DNA from 3 places in the Mesorhizobium sp. RIZ17 genome. Region 1 is predicted to be linked to each of the others. Evidence: riboswitches for the same ligand, from Rfam matches in the RefSeq annotation. Region 1 holds a riboswitch; each other region holds the start of a gene.
The links. Region 1 has a riboswitch for cobalamin ahead of bluB (5,6-dimethylbenzimidazole synthase). Riboswitches for the same ligand answer to the same signal wherever they lie in the genome.

Region 1 (7,579 bases):
GACAGGGAAGGGAGTAGGCAGTAGGGATTAGGCAGTAGGCCGCCCGACACAGCCGTTTCTTCCTTCTACTGCCTATTCCCTATTCCCTATTCCCTGCGAGCGAAGCGAGCGCCCAATGCCCTACGACCAGAAGAAGATCGTCGAAGCGATCCGCGCCTTCGAGCGCGGCGAGATCGTCGTCGTCATGGACGATGACGGACGCGAGAACGAGGGCGACCTGATCGTCGCCGCCGTCCACTGCACGCCGGAGAAGATGGCCTTTATCGTGCGCAACACCTCCGGCATCGTCTGCACCCCGATGCTGCGCGAGGACGCCAGGCGGCTGAACTTGGCGCCGATGGTGGCGGACAATGACTCCGCCCACACCACCGCTTTCACGGTCAGCGTCGATTTCAAGCATGGCACGACAACAGGCATTTCCGCCGACGATCGCACGCTGACCGTGCGAAACCTTGCCAATGGCAATGTCGGCCCGTCGGATTTCGTGCGCCCCGGCCACATCTTCCCGCTGATCGCGCGCGAAGGCGGCGTCTTGATGCGCTCCGGCCACACCGAAGCCGCGGTCGATCTCTGCAAGCTTGCCGGCCTGCCGCCGGTCGGCGTCATCTCCGAGCTGGTGAACGACGACGGAACGGTCAAGCGCGGCCCGGAAGTGCAGGCTTTCGCGGAACAACACGGCCTGAAGCAGGTTTCGGTCGCCGACCTCATCGCCTACCGTCAGCGCAAGGAAACGCTGGTCGAACGCGTCGCCTGCTCCGACATCGACACGCCCGGCGGCAAGGCGCAGGTCTTCACCTACACGCTGCCCTGGGATTCCATGCACCATGTCGCGGTCGTCTTCGGCGATATCCGCGACGGCGAGGACGTGCCGGTGCGCCTGCATTCCGAAGATGTCGTCACTGACGTCTTCGGCACCAGCCACCGGCTCGACGGCATCATGACGGCGATGGGCGAGCGCCGGCGCGGCGTCATCGTCTATCTGCGCGAGGGGTCCGTCGGCGTCGCCCACCAGGAGCGCAATCGGCCGCAGAGCGGCGACCGCGAGGACCACGAGGAAGCCCGCCGCCGCGAGAATGAGTGGCGCGAGATCGGCCTCGGCGCCCAGATCCTCAAGGACTTGGGCATCTCCTCGATCAACCTGATCGCCTCGCGCGAGCGCCACTATGTCGGTCTCGAGGGGTTTGGCATCCACATCGCCAAGACCGAAATTTTGTAGCTCGCTGAACCCCCGCGACGTCGTCATCCACGGGCGGAGCAAGGAGCGAAGCGCCGCGCGCAGACCCGAGGATCCATGCCGTGACTTCGAAGCGCCGCGACGGTTCAGAATTCTGCTCCGCTGCGCTCTACGATCGAGGTAACGGAATGGATCCTCGGGTCTGCGCTCCGCTTCGCGTCGCTCCGCCCGTGGATGACGAAGTCATAGAGGCTACGGCCAACTTCCAACCTCTGCGATGATCAACGGATGGCTGGCCACGCTTTTGGCCGTCACTGCGCCGGGATCACCGCCTCGCCTCTGTCCACGTCGCAATCGTCCGTCGCCAACCGGCGTTGCCCGGCGAGCACGGTGGCCAGCGCGATCGCGCCTGCCGCCACCGACACCCAGAACCCGCTCTGCGGACCGAAACTGTCAACCATCCAGCCGGCGGCGAAGGAGCCGAGCGCTATGCCGATGCCGATGCCGGTGGTCACCCAGGTGACGCCTTCGGTGAGCATCGCCGGCGGCACGTGGCGTTCGATCAGGCCGAAAGCGGTGATGAAGGTCGGCGAGATCGCGACGCCGCTCACGAACACCGCGAGCGCCAGCGTCGGCACAGTGTCGGCGAAAAGCAGCGGCAGCGTGGTGAGCGCGATCACGCTGACTGCGACAGCCAGTTGCCGTTGCAGCGGCGCCTTCAGGCTGAGCGCGCCGACGACGATGCCGAGCACGAAGGATCCCAGAGCGTAGACGCCGATGACGAGGCTTGCTGCCTCAGGCTGGCCGAGCGCCTTGGTGATGGCGACGGTGGTGACTTCCGTGGTGGCGAAGGTCGCGCCGACGAAGATCAGCGCGAAGGTGATGATCTGCACTGGCCGCAGGCGGATCGCCGAACCGGTGGCCCCATGTTCCGCCGGGCGGATGGGTGGTTCGGACGAACGCTGCAGCAGGAATGCCGCCGTGCCGAGCGCGAGCAGCAACGTGCTGACCACCATGCCGGCTTCGGGAAACAGCGCCGCGCTCAAGCCCACCGACAGCGAGGCGCCTGCGACATAGACCAGTTCGTCCGCCGCCGATTCGAAGGCGAAGGCGGTGTTGAGCTCGGGACGATCGCGAAAGATCTCGGTCCAGCGTGCCCTGACCAATGCCGGGATGCTGGGCATGGCGGCGGCAAGCAGAGCGGAAAGGAACAAGGTCCAGGCCGGCCAGTGTTGGTTGGCCGCGACGATCAGTGTCGCGAAGGAAATGACCGAGACGAGCGTCATCGGCGCGGCGATCGCCGTCTGGCCGCGCCGGTCGACCAGCCGCGACACCTGCGGCGACAGGAAGGCGTTGACCAGCGCGTAGGTGGCCGAGACGGCGCCGGCCAGCCAGTATTCGCCATGCGTCTGCGACAGCATCGCCACGATGCCGATCGGCGCCATGGCGATCGGCAGCCGCGCGATGAAGGCGGCCGCGGCGAAGCCTTTCGTGCCGGGAGCCCGAAAGATGTCCGAATAAGGGTTTCGCATGGTCTTGCTCCTCGACAACATAACATATCGCAACTACATACGCTGCGTATGAAAGTCAGATAGTTCATACGCAGCGTATGTCAATTGGCATACGGAACGTATGTAAATAGAGCCAGAGCCATGCACAGACCGCGCAAGGAGATGATCGCCGAGACGCGCGCCAAGCTGATCGCGGCCGCTCGCCATGCTTTCGGCACGGTCGGCTATGCCGAGTCCTCGATGGACGATTTCACTGCGTCTGCCGGGCTGACCCGCGGCGCGCTCTACCATCATTTCGGCGACAAGAAGGGGCTGCTGCAGGCGGTGATCGCCGAGATCGACGGCGAAATGGCCGTGCGGGTGAACGAGGTGGCGTCGAAAGCGCCGACCCGCTGGCAGCATTTCGTCGACGAATGCACCACCTATATCGAGATGGCGCTGGAGCCGGAAATCCAGCGCATCATGTTCCGCGACGGCCCGGCGGTGCTCGGCGACCCGGCGCAATGGCCCAATGCCAGTGCCTGCATCGCCTCGATGACCAACCATCTGACGAAGCTGCAGGACGATGGCGTGGTCGTTCCGGAGCTTGATCCCGAGACGACCGCACTGCTGATCAACGGCGCCAGCAGCCAGGCCGCGCAGCGTATCGCCAATTCCGGTGACCCCGAAGCGACGTCGAAGAAGGCGATCGCGGCGTTCAAGCAACTGCTCGAAGGCTTGCGCAGAAAAACTTGACGGCACGTTTGGCTGACCAAGCCGCCGGGTTGTGCACTGGTTTCAAGCCCTCGCAACCCTGCCGTGATTGACAATCGATCGGGTGAGCGCATCCTCCCCAGCCATTCTCTTACAGCGCCGCGCGTTCTTTGAACGCGCAAAGGACGCTGTAAAACTTGATTTGGCGCATGATCCTTTTCCGAAAATCGATTCCGATTTTCGGGGTCATGCGCGGGTGGGAGAGTCGGGGCATGTGGGACTTCAGCATCGCCAGGTCGGTGTCCATCATGATGCGGACATGGCCGTTCATCGTCTTTCGCATGATCGTCTATTTCGGCATCACGGTCGCCTACATCATGGCGACCGGAACCGGCGCCAGCGTCGGCTACGGCGTCGGCCACATCTCGACCGACCCGGACGGACCGACGTCTTTCGCGCTCTGGGGCGGCGTGGTCGGCTTCGGCATCGTCTCGATCGCCGTCTACTGGATCCGCGAATACATTCTCTATGTGCTCAAGGCCGGTCATATCGCCGTCATGGTGCATCTGATCGACGGTCATGACGTTCCCGACGGCCAAGGGCAGATCGCCTATGCGAAGGAAGTGGTCACCCAGCGTTTCGCCGAGGCCAACATCCTTTTCGTCGTTGACCAGTTGGTCAAGGGCGCGATCCGCGCCATCACCGGCCTGATCGGCGGCATCGCCGCCTTCCTGCCCATTCCGGGCCTGAGCGGCCTCGTCAGCTTCATCAACACGGTGATCCGCATCTCGCTGACCTATGTCGACGAGATCATCCTCGGCTACAACATCCGCATCAATTCGAATTCGCCCTTCGAGACGGCGCGGCAAGGCGTCGTGCTTTACGCTCAGAACGGCAAGCACATGGTCAAGAACGCCGTCTGGCTAGCGGTGATCATGTGGGGCGTGTCCTTCGTCATCTTCCTGTTGATGCTGGCGCCCGCCGCCGCGATCCTCTGGGTCATGCCGGGACAGTTGGCCGGCTGGGCCTTCGTGCTGGCGATCGTGTTTGCCTGGGCCTTCAAGGCGGCCTTCATCGAGCCCTTCGCCATCGCCTCGCTGATGCAGGTCTATTTCGAAGCCATCGAAGGCCAGACGCCCAATCCCGAATGGGACCGCCGGCTCGCCGAGGCCTCGTCCAAGTTCAGGGAACTGCGCGACAAGGCGCTGGGCTCCTTCGGCGGCTCGCGCTGGGATACGCCTCGGGCCGCTTGATCACGGCTTCGGCGGGCTCCCAAGCCTCGCAATCGCCGATTTGAGCGGCGCTTCGCCGGCGCCGCGAAACGTCTCGCTCATCACCAGCTCCGGCAGCGGCAGGCGCTTGCCCCAGCCATGCGCCTCGAGGTCCGGTTTCGGCGCGAATTGCGACACGCGGCCGACGCACAGATAGGCGATCGGCGTGACATGCTCCGGGATCGACAAGAGCTGCTTCAGCGCCTCGGTCTCGATGATGCTGACCCAGCCGACGCCGACACCTTCCGCCCGCGCCGCCAGCCAGAAATTCTGCACCGCGCAGACGGTGCTGTAGAGATCCATCTCGGGGTTGTGCCAGCGCCCGAGCGGAGAGTCTTTCGAGCGCTGCCGGTCGCAGGTGATGCACAGGTTGAGCGCGCTTTCGCAGATGCCTTCGAGCTTCAGCTTGCGGTAGAGCGCCTGCCGTTCCGCCTCGATCGCCGGCAGTTCCTGTTCGCGCGCGGCGAGGAACAGATCGCGCACCTGCCGCCGCCTTGCCGCGTCGCGGATGACGATGAAGTTCCACGGCTGCATGTAGCCCACCGACGGCGCGTGATGGGCCGCGGTGATCAGCCGCGCCAGCACGCTGTCATCGAGATCGTCGGAGACAAAATGGCTGCGCACGTCACGCCTGGTGAACATCGCCCTGTAGACCGCGTCGCGCGCCAATTGGTCAAAGTCGTCGCCGCTCGTGGCGATCGCTGCTGCCGTCATCGCTTTTCCCCTTGCGATAAGCAGTCTCCCGCCTGACCAAGCGGAAAACCATGTCTGCCAGGCCGGTCTTCTGGCTCGGGATCGTCCCGCACCGGCGCCTTCCCGTCATCGACAGTGGCTCTTGCCGGCGCGGTCCCCCTCACAGCGTTGGGCACGCCACGGAGTTCAACCGTGTTCCCGATTCTCCCGCGTCGCGGGCACCAGGCAGCGACGAGACCTTACCGCGAAGCTTGCGCTGCGCCAATGGTGCCAGCGACACGGGTTGGCGCAATTTTCCCCAGCCATTCGGCTTTCAAACATGGTCATCCGTGCCGCCGGTGCCTAGATTAGGCGCCATGGCCACCCGTCTCTACACGCACCCGATCTTCCTGGAACATCTTACGCCGCCCGGACATCCCGAGCGGCCCGACCGCCTGCGCGCCATCGAGCGTGTGCTCGACGACGAGGCTTTTTCGGCGCTCGACCGCGTCAAGGCGCCCGAAGGCGACGAGAAAACCATCCTCTATGCGCACCCCGAGGATTTCGTCGAGCGCGTGCGCGCGGCGATCCCTGAGAACGGCATCGTCTCGATCGACGCCGATACCAGCGCCAGCCCGAAAAGCTGGCAGGCCGCGGTGACGGCCATCGGGGGCGCCAACGCCGCGGTCGACGACGTCTTCGAAGGCCGCGCCGCCAATGTCTTCGTCGCCGCGCGTCCGCCGGGCCACCATGCTGAAAAGACCACCGCGATGGGCTTTTGCCTGTTCAACACGGCCGCGATCGCTGCCCGCTACGCGCAGAAGAAGCACCAGGCCGAGCGCGTCGCCATCGTCGACTGGGACGTCCACCACGGCAACGGCACCCAGGACATTTTTTGGGACGACCCGTCGGTGCTCTATTGCTCGACGCACCAGATGCCGCTTTATCCCGGCACCGGCGCGAAGAGCGAGACCGGCGCCGGCAACATCGTCAACGCGCCGCTCGCGCCGCAGACCGGCAGCGACCTGTTCCGCGATGCCTTCCTGTCACGCGTGCTGCCCTCCATCGATGCGTTCGCGCCGGACCTCATCATCATCTCCGCCGGCTTCGACGCGCACCACCGCGATCCGCTGGCCGAGATCAACCTGACCGAGGACGATTTCGACTGGGCGACCGGCCAGCTGATGGAGCGCGCCGGGCGCCACAGCTCCAACAGGCTCGTCAGCCTGCTGGAAGGCGGCTACGATCTGCAGGGACTGGCATTTTCAGTCGCCGCCCATGTCGGGCGGCTGATGAAGGGATAGGGTATGGCAGTGGAAGGCAATGAGGACGTCAAGGCGATGAGCTTCGAGCAGGCGCTCGACGCGCTGGAGAAGATCGTCGACGATCTGGAGCGCGGAGACGTCCCGCTCGACCAGTCGATCAGGATCTACGAGCGCGGCGAGGCGCTGAAGGCGCACTGCGACCGGCTGCTGAAGGCCGCCGAGGACAAGGTCGAGAAGATCAGGCTGTCGCGCGACGGCAAGCCGGTAGGAACGGAGCCGCTGGACGCGGACTGAGGTGTATTGATATTCAGGTGAGGCCGGCCTGCAAATGGCAACTCCCTGCGCTTCCGATGCTCACGTACTTCAAGTACGCTCCGCTCCGGCTCTCGGAAGCCACCATTTTCGGCTCGGCCTGACCTGAATCTCAACACACCTCGGTGCATGATCTCAGACCGGGCAGGGGCAGAGCAAGCAGGTAAGGAGTTCAAGCCATGTGCCGCAACATCAAGACCCTGGCCAATTTCGAACCGCCGGCGACCAATGACGAAGTGCATGATGCTGCGCTTCAGTTCGTGCGCAAGCTCAGCGGCTCGACCAAGCCGTCCAAGCGCAACGAACATGCCTTCCACCATGCGGTGGAGGCGATCGCCGCGATCGCGCGCGAATTGATCGACTCGCTCGAAACCAGCCAGGAACCGCGCAACCGCGAGGAAGAGGCCGCCAAGGCGAAAGCCAGGTCGGCGCTGCGCTTCGCCTGAGGGACGGTCATGAGCTTCTTTCCGGGAAACGATCCTGAGCCCGGCGATGCCTTCGCCTGCGACCAGATCGAGCTGATGGTGGTTCCGAACGCCAAGGATATCGGCGGTTTCGAGGTGCGCCGGGCCTTGCCGACGGCAAAGCGCCGTCTGGTCGGGCCGTTCATCTTCTTCGACCGCATGGGACCGGCCATCCTGCGCGCCGGTCATGCGCTCGACGTGCGCCCGCATCCGCATA
Region 2 (7,579 bases), 910 kb from region 1:
CTACATGGTGGACCAGCACTGGGGCGTCAACTTCGACGTGAAGAAGCTTTTCCTCAAGCCCGACTTCGACGTCACTGTCGCCGGCGCCAAGCTCACGGGCAAGGCCAAGCTCGATCCCTGGTTGATAGGCGCAGGTCTCACCTACCGCTTCTGAGGACGAAGCACGGGGCACTTTTCGAAGTCCGCGCGCGGATCTTCCGTGCCGAGAAGTGGACCCGCGATGGTTCTTAAAGGAGTTGTTGGCATGCGCGTAGAAAACGATCATTGCGACGTGATCGGTGTGCCGGCCGCTCCCACGCAACTTGATCGTCTTTCTTCTGCGATTCTGCGGCAGGGGGGGATGGCGCGAGTGTCGCTGCCAGGCGATGTGGTGACCTGGGCGGCAGCCCGTCACCAGACGCTCAGGCAGATGCTTTCCGACCAGCGTTTCAACAAGGACTGGCGACAGTGGCGGGCGCTGCAGGACGGCGAGATTCCCGAGGATCATCCGCTGATCGGGATATGCAAAGTGGACAACATGACCACGGCGCACGGCGCCGATCACCGGCGCTTGCGCGGCCTGCTGTCCAGCAGCTTCGCGCCCAGTCGTATCGCCTTGCTGGCGCCACGGGTCGAACAATGCGTCGATCGACTCCTGGCCGAGATGGCGCAGCACGGCGGCAGTGCCGATCTGATGAGCGAGTTCGCCGCTCCGCTGCCCACCAACGTGATCGCCGAACTGTTCGGTTTGCCGGACGAACAGCGCGAAGAGATCGTCGCGCTCACCTACAGCCTGGCCAACACCTCCGCCACAGGCGAAGAGGTGCGACAGACGCGGCAGCGCATCCCGGAGTTCTTCCGTCGCCTGATCGCGCTCAAGCGGGGCCAGCTCGGCGATGATCTGGCTTCGGCCCTGATCGTCGCGCGTGACAAAGGCGAGCTCGTTTCCGACACCGAGCTCATCGACATGCTGTTCATGGTGCTCTCTGCGGGCTTCGTGACCACCGCCGGCGTCATCGGCAATGGCGTGCTGGCATTGCTGACGCATCCGCAGCAACTGCACTTGGTGCGCAGCGGCCAAGTTCCGTGGTCACAGGCGATCGAGGAGATCCTGCGCTGGGGCAGCTCAGCGGCCAATCTGCCGTTCCGCTATGCCACCCAGGACGTGGAGATCGACGGATGCCTGGTCCGCCGCGGCGATGCCGTCCTGATGGCGTTCCATGCGGCGAACCGGGACGAAAAGGCCTTCGGTCCCGGCGCCAACAGGTTCGATGTCACCCGGCGGCACAACCCGCATTTGTCATTCGGCGAGGGGCCGCATTCCTGCCTGGGCGCTGCGCTGGCGCGCCTGGAATTGCGCTGCGCCTTCCCCGCGCTGTTCGGGCGGCTGGAGGATCTGGCGCTGACCATCGCTGCGGAGGACGTCGTCTACATGCCGTCTTACGTCATTCGCTTCCCGCAGCGCCTGCCGGTCAGCTTCCGCCCTTCCGTCGCTTAGAGAGTGCGGCATTCACCCCGGATTCGGTGATTCTCGGTTCGCCGGGGTGGCTGGTCTCGCACGAGGGGGGCGAGCATGCCCGGTTACGCACGATCGTGGCGCCGGCCTTCAGCAATCGCAGGGTGAAGCTGCTCGCGCAGCAGGTCGAGGCGATCGCCGCGCAGTTGTTCGAGACGCTGGCGGCCCACCCCAGTCCGCCGACCTGAGGCGCCACCTCTCCTTTCCGCTTCCGGACATGGTTATCAGCGTGCTGATGGGCGAGTGCGCAAGCACGCTGAGCGAAGCCGAGCGGGAACAAGTACCGGGATTCCCGGCTGACCGTGACGACCTGGCCCGACTTTACGCCCTTTGAGCCCGGCGACCTCGATCTGATCCGGCGTCGCCGATGGGGACAAGGATCTCTCCGAGCCTGCACTGATAAGAGGCGGCATCGTAAGCGGCTTTGGGCGAAAGAGACCGATCAGCGCAAGGGCATTATTCGCATCATCACATAAACATCTCGTTATATGTATTGACAAGGAGCGAAGCTGCTGTGATTGTGCGCATGTCGTGGTTCTCCGCGCGGCACTGCTGTAGCGGAGCTAAGAGGGAAGCCGGTGCGATGCCGGCGCTGCCCCCGCAACTGTTAGCGGCGAGCCAAGCCCATTGGTGTCACTGAGGCGAACGGCCTCGGGAAGACGGGCAGAGGCTTTGACCCGCGAGCCAGGAGACCTGCCACGACGAACAACGTCCACGGGCGGGGTGTCTCGGTGGCCGCGGTAGCCTGGCTTCGTGCCGCCTGCTCGCGCGTTCCTTGTCCCCACGCCCCAACCATCGGGGTATGGCATGACTGTCTCTCAACACATTCCAGTGGCAACGCTCGGCGTGCCGCGTATCGGTCGACGGCGGGAACTCAAATTCGCGCTTGAAAGCTACTGGTCCGGAAAATCTCCCGCTGCCGACCTGCTCGCGACGGCGAAGGCGCTACGCGCCGCCAGTTGGAGGGAGCAGCACGATCGCGGCGTGTCGAAAATCCCCTCCAACGATTTCTCGCTTTATGACCATGTGCTCGACACCGTCGCCATGGTCGGCGCCGTGCCGGCACGATACACCTGGACTGACGGCGAGGTCCCACTCGATACCTATTTCGCAATGGCGCGCGGCAACCAAGATCAGGCCGCGGATTGTGGACATGCCGGTAACGAGCATGCGGCCAACGGGCATGGCCTTGCCGCGATGGAAATGACCAAATGGTTCGACACCAACTATCACTACATTGTGCCGGAACTCACGGACGATCAGAGCTTTGCCCTCTCGTCGGCGAAACCGGTCGATCATTTCCTCGAGGCCAAGGTGCTCGGCATCCACACGCGCCCGGTCCTGCTTGGACCGGTTACGTTTCTCAAGTTGGCGAAGTCACCTGAGGAAGGTTTCAACCCTATCGCGCTCCTGCCACGGCTGCTGCCCGTCTACGAGGAGCTCCTGCGGAGGCTGAAGCTCGCGGGAGCCGATTGGGTGCAGATCGATGAGCCGGCGCTCGTGGTCGATCTGGTTCCCAACGAACGGGATGCGCTCCAATTCGCCTACTGCCGGCTGTCAAAAGCAGCACCGGAGTTGAAGATCATGGTCGCTACCTATTTCGGATCGCTGGGAGACAATCTCGAGACCGCAATTTCTCTGCCCGTGGCGGGACTGCACGTCGATCTCGTGCGCGCTCCAGAGCAGTTGGAGACCGTCGGCCGGCTCGCGCAGAAGGAACTTGTGCTCTCGCTCGGGCTGATCGACGGCCGCAACGTCTGGCGCGCGAACCTGCCTGCCATACTTGACCGCATCAAGCCGATCGTCGCCGGCTGGCCGCTGGACCGCGTGGAGATCGCCCCGTCCTGCTCGATGCTGCATGTGCCGATCGACCTGGACATGGAGACGGCACTCGATGCGGACGTGAAATCGTGGCTCGCCTTCGCGGCGCAAAAAACCGACGAGCTGGTCGTGCTCGCCCGTGCCCTGGCTGAAGGCCGGGACGCGGTCGCCGCCGAACTAGAGGCGTCGGCTGAGGCTGCCGCCGCTCGCGCGACATCCGCGAAGGTGCATGATCCGCTCGTCGAAGGCCGGGTCGCCAGCATCAAGGTCGCCATGTCGCGCCGGAAGAGCGCATTCGACGTGCGCTCCAAGCTTCAGGCCGACACGTTTGGTTTGCCTTTCTTCCCCACCACGACGATCGGCTCCTTCCCGCAAACAGCCGAGGTTCGCAAGGCGCGGGCAGCTCATGCCAAGGGCGAGCTGAGTTACGTCGACTACGAGGCGTTCCTGAAGAAAGAGATTGAAGCCGCCGTTCGCTGGCAAGAAGAGATCGGACTCGACGTGCTGGTCCACGGCGAATTCGAGCGCAACGATATGGTGCAGTATTTCGCCGAGCAGCTCTGCGGCTTCGTCTTCACGCAACACGGGTGGGTGCAGAGCTATGGCTCGCGCTTTGTGCGACCCCCGATCATCATTGGCGATGTGTCGCGACAAAATCCGATGACACTACACTGGTGGCGATACGCCCAGTCGCTGACGCCGAAGCCGGTGAAGGGCATGCTTACCGGCCCGGTGACGATCCTCAACTGGTCCTTCGTCCGGGACGACCTTCCGCGCTCAGCCGTCTGCCGCCAGGTCGCGCTCGCCATTCGCGATGAAGTGAGCGACCTCGAAAAGGCCGGCGCCAGGATGATCCAGATCGACGAAGCCGCACTGCGCGAGGGCTTGCCGCTTCGTGAGGCCGACTGGGAAACCTATCTCGACTGGGCCGTCGAATGCTTCCGGCTGGCTTCAACGGCGGTTGGCGATGCGACCCAGATTCACACCCATATGTGCTACTCCGAGTTCGGCGACATCGTGGACGCGATTGCTGCAATGGATGCCGATGTGATCTCCATTGAAACCTCGCGCTCGCAGATGGAACTGCTCGATACGCTGCGAACCTTCAAGTATCCGAACGAGATCGGTCCCGGCGTCTATGACATTCACTCGCCGCGGGTCCCGGAAGTGGGCGAAATTTCCAACCTCATCATGCTTGCGCGCGAGCGATTGTCGGATGGCCAACTGTGGGTGAATCCCGACTGCGGTCTCAAAACGCGCAGGTGGGAGGAGGTCCGCCCTGCCCTGGTGAACATGGTGGCTGCGGCACGCGCAATTCGGGAAAAAGCGCAGACGGCGTAGGGCTCGGTGCCACTCGCCGGCGGTGAGCGGCAACGCCACACACCGGGCATCCTTGGGGGAGTCTATCCGGCGCGCCCAAGGCAATCGCGCTGCCGGTGACGAAGCGCCTCGGCAAGCTTGGCCTGGCCGCGGCCCTTGTTACGACGCGTCGAAGTCAGCTTTCCAGACGCCGCCGTTGGCTGGCGATCGAAGGAGGCTTGGCCTCAAATGAGCCGGCCAGAAACGAGGCGGCTCACCGCCAGCCAGTTTCGGATTATTCCGTATTGGGATAATCCAGTATCACTATCGTCTCCCCGACCTTGATCGCCGAAACCCCGTTCCCGACCATCGGGAGAGGCATCGGCGATCACGCGGCGCCGGTCTGCGGAGCGTGTTCCGGGAAACCGGATACAGGGCTAAGCTGGGGAAGGTTCAAACGGCACTTCTGGAGACTATTGAGGCGGCATCGACGCTCTGCCATCTGCAGCGGGCCAATTCCCGCTCGATGGCTCCGTCTGCCTCTGGCTGCAATCACCATCACCGCGACGGCGAAGCCGAGCGGCCGCAGCTGGCTGGCGGACCCCTTGTGTTTTGATGGTGAAGATCCGGCGCCGGACCAGGAAAGCCATCGCGGAAAGTGCGGGGTTGGCTTGCTCCTGGCGTGATCGGACCGCGCCCAATCGCGACGCGCAGATGGCCGAGATTCATGAGCGGCGTCCTAAATCTCAATCGCTGCGCAAAATGCGTGCTTCGAGCGCAGCTGCGACGAAAGCTCGTCTAGCGGCTGGTGGATGGGTCTTACCGCGTAACACCTGCAGACAGGTGTCCATCGCTATCCTGCGTTTATCGGTCTCATGATGCAGATCCCGCAGCAAGATAGCGGCCGCGTCGTTGACGTCGAACACGATACGCTCCGAGCTGCGGCGGCTAACCTGAACAACGACTGGCCTCTCAAATCTGATCAACCCGGTCATCCCCCTCCTCCACAGCCACTACGCGGCAAACAGCCCGGGTCGCATTTCTTAACTCAGCCAAACGCGACCGCTGCACCTGCGCCATTGAGCCTGGCCATTGGCGGGCAAGCGATCGCCATGAGGCGCGTCCGGCCATGGTCAGCTTGCGTGCCGATCTGCGGTTGTGCAGTCGATGGTGAGGAACTGCTTCTCATTCGCGTGGTCTAGCTGTGAAACCTGGACATAGTGCACTGTTTGACGCGCCTCGCCGGTCTCAAATATGTCGTCGATGTCTACACCTGCACTTTTCCACTGCCCGATCTGCAGGCGGCGATCCACTGCATCGCGGAGGTTGAATCTTCCAAGATGGCGACCCGCTTCGCAAAGCCGAAAAAGGCATTGCGCGCCGTGCTTACCGGCTTGCGCCCATCGTACGCATCGTAGCATGCCCTCAGGGCGGCTTCGTGGATCATGTCTCTGCGATCTTCCGGCCATTCATTGAGAAAATCGATTGCATCCGCAAGGCCGGCAATCTCTTGGATGATGTGCGTTGCGCGCTTCACAAAAAGGGGGCTGCTGAAAGCCTCAGCGTTCATTGGTTTCTCCCAACTTTCCAAATAGCCAATTTGCATGAAGATGCGCCCGCATCGACACGGCGACCATGGCACAATGTGTTGTCAGGGCGATGACGGTTCAAGCGGAAGATCCGTGACGGCGACCGGGCGTGCAGCGATCCGCCAACACATCATGCAATGGCTTTGGTTGCCATCAAACGCGGTCGTCACTATTAAGCTACGAGATGATTCTTACCCGGCTACTCTAATTCCGCAGGAGCGTTTTCATGACCGAAGAAACCGAGAGCAAAGCCGACAACCTCATCGAACTCACCGCCCACGTCGTCTCAGCCTATGTTTCGAACAATCCGGTTCCCGTCAGTGAACTGCCTGGGCTGATCGGCCAGGTCCACATCGCATTGAAAGCCACTGCTGGTGGTGCCGCACCAGAAAAGTCGGAAGCTCTCAAGCCTGCCGTACCGATCAGAAAATCGGTTACACCCGATTACATTGTCAGCCTTGAGGACGGTAAGAAGTTCAAGTCGCTCAAGCGTCACCTGGCGACCCACTATGGCCTTACACCCGACGAATATCGCGCGAAATGGGAGCTGCCGGCGGACTATCCCATGGTGGCGCCGAACTACGCTGCGGCGCGCTCGGCATTGGCCAAGACCATGGGTCTGGGCCGCAAGCCGAAGGAACCGGAAACGCCGGCACCTGCCAAGCGTGCCCGCAAGAAAGCGGCAGCCTGACCGCACTTTTTCAGGATGGGCTAAGCGGATCAGGCATCATTTCGCAGTCGCGAGATAAAATTTGTGCGTTGCAATATCCGCGGCGATCGGTATGATCATGGTGTCGGCCATCTACTCCTCCCAGATGTGGCCCCGACGCTGAATGGGGCGCACCTCCTCCCGCGTCTCGTTCTAAATCGAGCCCGCTGCCACCTCCTCCCGGTAGCGGGCTTTTTCTTTGTCTGAGGCGCGATTTCGGTAGGCCAACGCATTTGGCTCTAAGCGAGGCGAATGCTCCGAACTTCCAGGCCTTTCTTGCCCTGCCCGCATTGGACAAACACCTTCTGACCCTCCATCAGCATGCTGAGTCCTGAGCGGGTCAGCGCGGTGGCATGAACGAAGATGTCCTTCTCACCGTTTTCAGGTGCAATGAAGCCGAAGCCCTTTTGGGGATTGTACCATTTGACCGTGGCCTCGCTCTCCAACTGGGCGCTCGTCCCGGCGGTGGACTCTCCAGCGCAACGCGTATGCACCTGAGGTTTCGCGGTCTGACCGCCTACCTCCAGCACTTGCGCGACCTGATGACCTCTTGGACTTTCTTCCGTTGTGACCTTGAGACGCGTTCCCTCGGAAACACCGCGGCTCCCGGCCGCCTCCAGCACCCGGATGTGCAGATAGGCCTGGGTGCCCTCCGGCAGTTTGACA
Region 3 (7,579 bases), 520 kb from region 1:
GACGCGCATGCTGGACGGCGTCGAGCCGGGTCTTGTCGATGAGGTTCATCACGCCGCCGAACATGTCGCCGGGATCGAAAGGGTGGTCGGCGCCAAGGCCCGCTGGCTCGGCCACAAGCTGCACGTCGATGTGGAGATCGCGGTGAATGACGGGCTGCTGCTTGCCGCTGCGAACAACATCGCCGCTTCGCTTAAGGCCGAGCTCTTCGCGCATATTCCCGCGCTCGACGTCGCCATCGTGCGCTTTGCCGAGCCGGAGGCGGAGGGCGGCCACCATCACGCGCCGGATCCTTTCCTGGTGTCCGGCAAGCTCGCCAGCGGGCTGCTCGAAATCGTCGACACGCCGCAGGGCGAGCGCATGCGGCTGCGCCTGTCGCGTCACGCCGAGGGCTTGCAGGCCGGCGTTGCCATTGAGCGGCCGGGAGGCATCGAGCGCCTGGTGCTGTCTCCGGTCGGTGGCGACCATCACTATTTGCAAAGCCTGGTCGCTCCGGCCGAACCGCACGAATTCAGCGCCAGGCTGCAACTGGCGGCTGGTTCCGACAGCGAGGACCTGCCCTTCATGATGGCCGAGCCGGCGGGCCATCATCATGGGCACACGCATGGCTGAGACAGGCACTCTTTGAGTGCTGGCGCGGGATTTACGAAATGGTGGCGGCTCAGCTCACCTAACGCTGATCAGCGCCGTGCCGGCGATCGCGAGCAGCGCGCCGGCCCAGGCGGCTGCGGTCGGCCGCTGACCGCTGCGCAGCCACACCATCGGCAGGATGATGACCGGCGTCATCGAGGACAGCGTCGAGATGATGCCGACATTGCCGGTGCGCAGCGCGGCCATCAGGCAGGACATGCCGAGCGAGGTGCCGACGAAGGCGGAAAGCACCGCAAGCCCGACCGTACCGAACTGGACGGCTTCCCGCTTGCCCCTGCCGAATGGCGTTGCAGCGAGCGCGATGAACAGGATCACGGCGAGGCCCGAGCGCAGCGCCATTGCGCTGAACGGTTCGACGCCGGCGGCCATGGCCGGCCGCGCCAGAAGGGTGCCGATCGCCTGGCCGAGCGCCGTCGTGACGCCGAGCGCGATGCCTGGTCCCATGCGGCCGGTGAGCGGCGGCCCGGGCGCGGTGCTGACCGGCACGGTCGAAGGGGTGACGACCGGCATCGCCGGCGCCAGGTCGCCGCGCTTGAGGAACCGCCGCGGCATGCCGATGGCAAGCACGATGCCGGCCAGCACCAGCGCCACGCCCAGCGCCTGCCAGCGGCTGATGGTTTCACCGAGCACGAGATAGCCGAGCGCGAGCGCGAAAGGCGAGGTGAGCGAGAACAGCAGCGCCGTGATGCGCGGGCCGACCGAATAGATGGTGGCGAAATAGGTCGTGCTGGCGATGCTGATGCCGGCGAAGCTCGATCCGGCAAGCAGCCAGAACTCCCTCGGTCCGATCGTGTGCCAGCCGCCGATCGCCAACGACACCGAGCCGGTCATCACGAAGGTTGCGAGCATCTGCCAGCGGGCAAGCTGGAGGAGGGGAACGCGGCCCTTGAGCTCGCTCAGGAACATGGAGCTCAGCGCGCTGCACATAGCGGCGGTGACGGCGAAGGCTTCGGGGGCGAACATGGCTGCTGGCGGCTGCGAATCCGGAGGCCGGACAATTGCCGATGCTTACGCCAGCGCGCCGCGATGCGCTAGCCGGACTGGCGACGGCACGCCGCCGGCGTGGACACATAGATGTCAAGGTTGGTCAAGGACGATTGCAGGCATGCCCGGACATGGAAGCGACGGGCGAGTGCCCGTCGCTTCCATGGTGTCATTCCGGCATAGGGGCGCTACAGACGGTCTATTGCATGGCCGAGGGGTTCATCCAGAGGAACTCCCAGACATTGCCATCCGGGTCTTCTATGTGGCGGTTGAACATGAAACCGAGATCCTGCACCGGGTTGGGATCGGCGCGGCCGCCGGCCGCAACGCCTTTCTCGATTACCGCATTGACCGCGTCCTTGCTATCGACGGTCAGCGCGATCAGCATCTGGCTCTCGCGCTTGGCATCGCCGATCGGCCGGGCCGTGAACTGGCTGTAGTGTTGGTGCGTCAGCAACATGACCCCGATCGATTCGGAGAACATGATCGAGCTGGCCTGGTCATTCGAGAACTGCGGGTTGAGCGTGCCGCCGATGGCGAGATAAAACTTCGTCGCTGCCTGCAGATTGCGCACCGGCAGATTGAGGAAGAGCATCTGGGTCATCGGGTCGAACCTCCATTTCATTGACGGGTACTAGTCAGTCTAGTACTGTGACTATCATATGGGAACGGTACCGTCTAGTACTGATCGCGAGGCGCTATGAAAATTGCTGTTGAGACCAGATCGGCCCGCAAGGATCGTGAGATCATCGAAGCGGCGACCGCCGCGTTCATCGCCAAGGGCTACGATGGGACCAGCATGGAGGAGATCGCCACCCGGGCGGGCGCTTCCAAGCAGACCGTCTACAAGCATTTCAAGGACAAGGAGACGCTTTTCAGTGAAGTCGTGGAGTCCACCGCTTCTCAGACCAACGACGTTGTCGAGTCCGTGACGGTGTTGCTTTCCGAGGCGAAATTCCTGGAGGGCGGCCTGCAGCAGCTTGCCCGCCAACTGACCACCACGCTGATGAACAACGAGTTGCTGAGGCTCCGGCGTCTGATCATCGCCAATGCCGATCGGATGCCGCAGCTTGGCCGCAGCTGGTACGACAAGGGCTTTGAGCGCATGCTTGCCTCGGTGGGGGCGTGCTTTCAAAAACTCACCAGCCGAGGCCTGTTGCAAACCGGCGATCCCCGTTTGGCGGCCAGCCATTTCTTTGGAATGCTGCTTTGGATCCCGATGAACGAGGCCATGTTCACCGGAAGCAACCCGCGCTCGAAAGCCGACCTCGAGCGCCACGCCGATGCCTCGGTCGAAGCGTTCCTTGCCGCCTATGGGGTGCGCTCGAAGTAGTCGCGCTGCCTGGCGCGATCCGCGCAGCACAACGAGCCGCGCTACCTGGCATCTCGACTCGGTCAGCCGGCCTGAGTCGGTTAAACAGCGCGTACCCGTCTCGCGCCGAAGATCGACCACGCAGCCGTCATCAGCGCCGCGGTCATGGCCAGGACGACCGCCAGGCTCGGCAGGTGGAAGAACATGTCCCGCCATCTGGGCTCGACGACCGCGCCGGTGCTGAAGGCCTCGCCGCTATACTGGCACAGGATCCAGGACGCGCCGCCGCGCACCATGTCGGCATCGATGTCTGAGATCAGCGCCTTGGCCTGACGCGTGGCTGCCGGCATCGTCGCCATATAGGTGAGCAGCGCCTTGGCGGTGGCGAGATAGGCATGGCTGCATTCGTTGAAAGGGCTTTCCTCGTCGCCGAGGCTGCCCGGCATCAGGCCCCAGAGGCAGTAGGTGAATTGCAAATTGCCGTGATTGTAGAGCCGCCGGAAGGTCGGGTCGGTCACCGTCTGGCGCTGGGCGAGATCGATGATCTCACCGCGGTAGCGCGCCATCACCGCCATCTGGCCATGCGTGAGGCTGGGGATCTGGATGCCCGGGGGAGGCGGGGCCGAGGATCCGCTATGCGCCTCGGCCGGAATGGCGATCAGAAGCGACTGCCAGATCGTCAAAAGGAAAATGGCCGCCAGGGCAAACAACCGTGGCGGCCGACGCATCGGAATTCAGGCGTAGCGGCGGGCAGGGCCGCGCTGGTCGCGCTGCGCGACCACGCGCTCGGCGACCGCGCCGAAGCCGAGCCCCACAACGGTCCAGAGCACGAGCTGGATGCCGAGCGAGGCGACGCGGAACTGCCACAGCACTGTCGCCGAGAAGCTTTCCGGCACCTCGTTGATGTCGGGGAGTGCTGCCTTCACCAGCGCGAAGACCACCAGGAAGGCGAGCCCTGCCACGATCGAGGCGTTCCAGGCGCCGAGCCTGTTCCACAGCCCCTGCGCCAGCCCGACCGCCGCCACCATCGCCGCGATCGAGATCACGATCATGATGAAGAACAGTTCCGTGCGGTAGGCGATGGTCTCGGGGTTGCCGACGGCCGGCGGGTTCGCCGGATATTTGAGGCTGGGCACCACGATCACGGCCAGGAAGCCGAGCAGCGCCAGTAGCGCCGAGGTCCCGCGCGGCCCAAGCGAGCCCAGGCGGCCATAGGCATAGGCAAAGACCAGCGAGAACAGCCCGCCGAGCGCCGCGCCATAGACCAGCACGCCGGTAGCAAGGCCGATGCCGGCCTGGATGGCGCGGCTGACCATCTCGGGCTCCGGCGCTTCGCCGGCGGCCTGGGCCTGCTGTTCCTCGAAGGCGATCGCCTTGTCGACCTGCGGCTCGCCGTAGACGCGCGCGAAGGCAAACGCCAGAATCCCAGCGACCAACCCGACAAGCATGCCGCGCAGCAAAAGTTTTCCGACCATGTCAGCAGCCTTTCAAACAATCCGACGGAAAAACGCATAGCGATTTTCCGTCCGGAATTGCGTTAGACCAAACCTTAGGACGGTTCAGCGATGCCGAACCGCTTTAGTGGCAGGGGAAGCCGAGCAGGTGGCGGCCGTCATGCACGAATTCGTGCACCGCCGTGCCGCGGATCAGCGACGTCGCGCCTTCTTCCGCGCCGACGAAATAGATCATCAGCATCAGCATCAGGCCGGCGAAGATTGCCCAGGGCAGAAGCTCGCGGACCGGAATAGCAACCGGACCGTAGCTGGGGGCGAAGGTGGTGTCGGACATATTGACCTCCCGTGGGATACTGCGTCCCGTTGATCGAACAAATGCTGCGGAATAAGGCCTGACTTTCGGCTGGTGCCGATCACAGTGGCGCGACCGTGCCGGACTCGCACCGGCTTCCAATCCCGTATAGCGCTAAAACACTTGTCAGCACTTCGTTCGCCTGTCAACGACATGTAATGGCCAACAGGCTTCGCGCGGCCGAAATTTCACTGGACCACGGAGTTTTGGGATGCTCGCCCGCCTGACGATGATTGCAAGCGGTGCGACGCAGGCCACGCGCAAGGGTCGCTTTCCGAACGACGAGGCGCCGGAGCCGCGGGCTCTCGATCGCGCCGGCGCACTGGCCGCTTCGCTGCGCCGCGCCGACCGCGTCTGGACGAGCCCGGCGCTTGCCGCGCGGCAGACCGCTGAGGCACTCGGCCTTGACGCGACGGTCGAGCCGCTGCTTGGCCAGCAGGATTTCGGACGCTGGGCCGGCAAGGGCTTCGAGGAGGTGCAGGTCGAGGACCCGGAAGGCATGGCGGCCTGGTTCGCGGATGTGGACGCAGCACCCCATGGCGGTGAGTCGCTTGCCGCCGTCGCCCGGCGGGGTGCCGCGCTGATGGAGCGCCTTGCCCCCGAGAGCGGCCACACCATCGCGCTCACCCATCCCGTGCCGATCCGCGCCGCCATGGTGCATGTGTTGGGCGCGCCGCTTTCCTCGGTCTGGAAGATCGACATCGAGCCGTTGTCGCTCACCGAGTTCCGCGGCGACGGACGCCGCTGGGTGCTGCACGCCAGCGGGGTCGTTGTCGGCACGAAATAGCGCTGGGATCCTTCACCTGCCGACCAGCGGCAGCAGGCCAGGCCGAGCTTCGCCGTTTCAGTGATCGCTAACGGAACGGAAACGCCTCGCGGCTATTATACTGGTTCGTGGCGAGGAGAACTTTTGCCTGAGGAGCCCGCCGGATATGGCCGACTATCCCGAGACCGAGCGTCGTCTTCATGCGCGCGAATTCGTGCTCAAGGAAGCCACGATCATCGCCAATGGCGTCAGGATCGGCTGCTCGGTCAGGAACCAGCACGAGCAGGGTGCCGAATTGCGCGTCGGCGCCGATGTGGAGATCCCGGACCGCTTCCTGCTCGAGGTTCCAGCCGACGATATGGCATATCGCGCCCTGGTGCGGTGGCGGCGCAACGACCGCGTCGGCGTGGCGCTCTACAGCAACGCGCCGAAGGACTGACGCGCGGCAGTCTCACCAATTCGTCACTTGATCCTGCCCCAGGCGACGTGCAACCCGGTACACATGGAACGCAACCGGCGCGCGCGTTCATTGCCGGATCAACAGGGATTTGCGAATGAGCAGGACAGCCGTTTGGGTGGCGCTGATCGCCATCGTTCTCGTGGGCCTTTACCTGTTGCAGGCCAACGGCATGATCAGATTCTAGCAGCGTCGCGCGACCGTCGCAGGATCAACAGCAGCGGCTCGCGCCGCAGCAAGGCTGGCTTGCTGCCGCCGCCTGTTGCTTGAGCCAGCGGTCACGCGGCTTGCAGCTTGATGGTCGTGGCGACAGATCCACCTCGACGGCCCCGCCGACGAGGCTCGGCTGCGCCGCCCGGTGCAGTTCCATCGGGCGCACGCCGTCGCTGACCTCGAAGGTCAGCTTCGCAGCCTGATCGAGCGCGACATGGTCCGCCACCTTGCGGATGATCGCTGCGAACTTGCCGGCCGGCATGTGGACCGGCCCGCCTTCGTCCACGTCCCATAGCTGGACGAAGATTTCCGACCATGATTCCGGATTCGCCTCGCAATCCAGCGCCGAGAACTGTCCCGCTTTCACCTCGGTGACATGGTAGCCCGGCTTTACCGGCCGCCCGTCATAGCGGAACACCAACGGCCTGTCCTTGTGATCGGCCAGTGCCATCAGCAGGTCGCCGATGGTCAGGTCGGATGGATCCGTCGGAGCGACGTTTTTCCGATTGTCAGAAGAGAGCATGTCGGCTATTCCTCATTTCAATATTTCAAGGATTATTGAAACGTGGATGAACGTCAAGCCCTGATCGCCTTTGGCGCGCTGTCGCAGGAAACGCGCCTGCGCCTGCTGCGCCTGCTGGTCGTTGCCGGACCGGAAGGTATTGCCGCCGGTTCGCTCGCCGAAAAAGTCGAGGTCTCGCCTTCCAATGTCAGCTTCCACCTCAAGGAACTGGAGCGTGCCGGCCTCGTGACCGCGCGACGTGATGCCCGCTCGATCGTCTACAGCGCCGAATACGACGCGCTGTCCGGGCTGATCCGTTTCCTCATGGAGGATTGCTGCTCGGGTCGCCCGGAAATCTGCGCACCGGCGCTTGCCGCCCCTTGCTGCCGGCCGGGCGAGAGGAGCCGGCAATGACCGCCGCACCCGTTGCCCGGCCGAAGGCCAGCCGATGAATGCCTTCGATCTCTCGCGCCGGTTCGTGGCTGAAGCGCTGGGCACCGGCTTGCTGGTGGCGACAGTCGTCGGCTCCGGTATCATGGCCGAGACCCTGACGCATGACACGGCGCTGGCGCTGCTTGGCAACACGTTGGCAACCGGCGCTATGCTGGTGGTGTTGATCACCATCCTCGGGCCGATCTCCGGCGCGCATTTCAATCCGGCCGTTTCGCTGGTGCTCTGCCTCAACCGGTCGCTGCCAGCCCGCGATCTTCCCGCCTATCTCGTCGCGCAGCTCGCCGGCGGCATTGCCGGCACGATCGCTGCGCATCTCATGTTCGCCCTGCCGATGCTGGAGGTCGCAACGAAGATGCGCGCCGGGCCGGCACAATGGTTCTCCGAAGGCGTCGCGACATTTGGGCTGGTCGCCACCATCCTTGCCGGACTGCGCTTCG

Region 2: it holds a riboswitch for cobalamin, as region 1 does, so the genes downstream of both, metE (5-methyltetrahydropteroyltriglutamate--homocysteine S-methyltransferase) here and bluB (5,6-dimethylbenzimidazole synthase) in region 1, are expected to answer to the same signal.
Region 3: it holds a riboswitch for cobalamin, as region 1 does, so the genes downstream of both, WDX12_RS22470 (CbtB domain-containing protein) here and bluB (5,6-dimethylbenzimidazole synthase) in region 1, are expected to answer to the same signal.

Annotation. Positions count from the first base shown of each region.
Region 1 is NZ_CP147861.1:4,149,089-4,156,667, forward strand. Features, by position in the region: gene aroC (chorismate synthase) at 1-31, shown strand, start outside; gene ribB (3,4-dihydroxy-2-butanone-4-phosphate synthase) at 116-1,216, shown strand; gene WDX12_RS19780 (MFS transporter) at 1,486-2,706, opposite strand; gene WDX12_RS19785 (TetR/AcrR family transcriptional regulator) at 2,827-3,420, shown strand; gene WDX12_RS19790 (hypothetical protein) at 3,651-4,631, shown strand; gene bluB (5,6-dimethylbenzimidazole synthase) at 4,632-5,363, opposite strand; cobalamin riboswitch at 5,407-5,583, opposite strand; gene WDX12_RS19800 (histone deacetylase family protein) at 5,699-6,625, shown strand; gene WDX12_RS19805 (exodeoxyribonuclease VII small subunit) at 6,629-6,880, shown strand; gene WDX12_RS19810 (DUF2277 domain-containing protein) at 7,078-7,344, shown strand; gene WDX12_RS19815 (pirin family protein) at 7,354-7,579, shown strand, end outside.
Region 2 is NZ_CP147861.1:3,239,554-3,247,132, reverse strand. Features, by position in the region: gene WDX12_RS15540 (OmpW/AlkL family protein) at 1-154, shown strand, start outside; gene WDX12_RS15535 (cytochrome P450 family protein) at 245-1,477, shown strand; partial or broken gene WDX12_RS15530 (cytochrome P450) at 1,444-1,736, shown strand; cobalamin riboswitch at 2,011-2,210, shown strand; gene metE (5-methyltetrahydropteroyltriglutamate--homocysteine S-methyltransferase) at 2,327-4,657, shown strand; gene WDX12_RS15520 (DUF982 domain-containing protein) at 5,362-5,610, opposite strand; gene WDX12_RS15515 (DUF982 domain-containing protein) at 5,883-6,185, opposite strand; gene WDX12_RS15510 (MucR family transcriptional regulator) at 6,431-6,895, shown strand; gene WDX12_RS15505 (cold-shock protein) at 7,153-7,579, opposite strand, start outside.
Region 3 is NZ_CP147861.1:4,668,597-4,676,175, forward strand. Features, by position in the region: gene WDX12_RS22440 (cation diffusion facilitator family transporter) at 1-610, shown strand, start outside; gene WDX12_RS22445 (EamA family transporter) at 665-1,612, opposite strand; gene WDX12_RS22450 (VOC family protein) at 1,833-2,237, opposite strand; gene WDX12_RS22455 (TetR/AcrR family transcriptional regulator) at 2,334-2,966, shown strand; gene WDX12_RS22460 (hypothetical protein) at 3,047-3,673, opposite strand; gene WDX12_RS22465 (CbtA family protein) at 3,680-4,420, opposite strand; gene WDX12_RS22470 (CbtB domain-containing protein) at 4,524-4,733, opposite strand; adenosylcobalamin (AdoCbl) riboswitch at 4,733-4,878, opposite strand; gene WDX12_RS22475 (histidine phosphatase family protein) at 4,963-5,538, shown strand; gene WDX12_RS22480 (PilZ domain-containing protein) at 5,684-5,956, shown strand; gene WDX12_RS22485 (DUF6428 family protein) at 6,186-6,710, opposite strand; gene WDX12_RS22490 (ArsR/SmtB family transcription factor) at 6,753-7,103, shown strand; gene WDX12_RS22495 (MIP/aquaporin family protein) at 7,138-7,579, shown strand, end outside.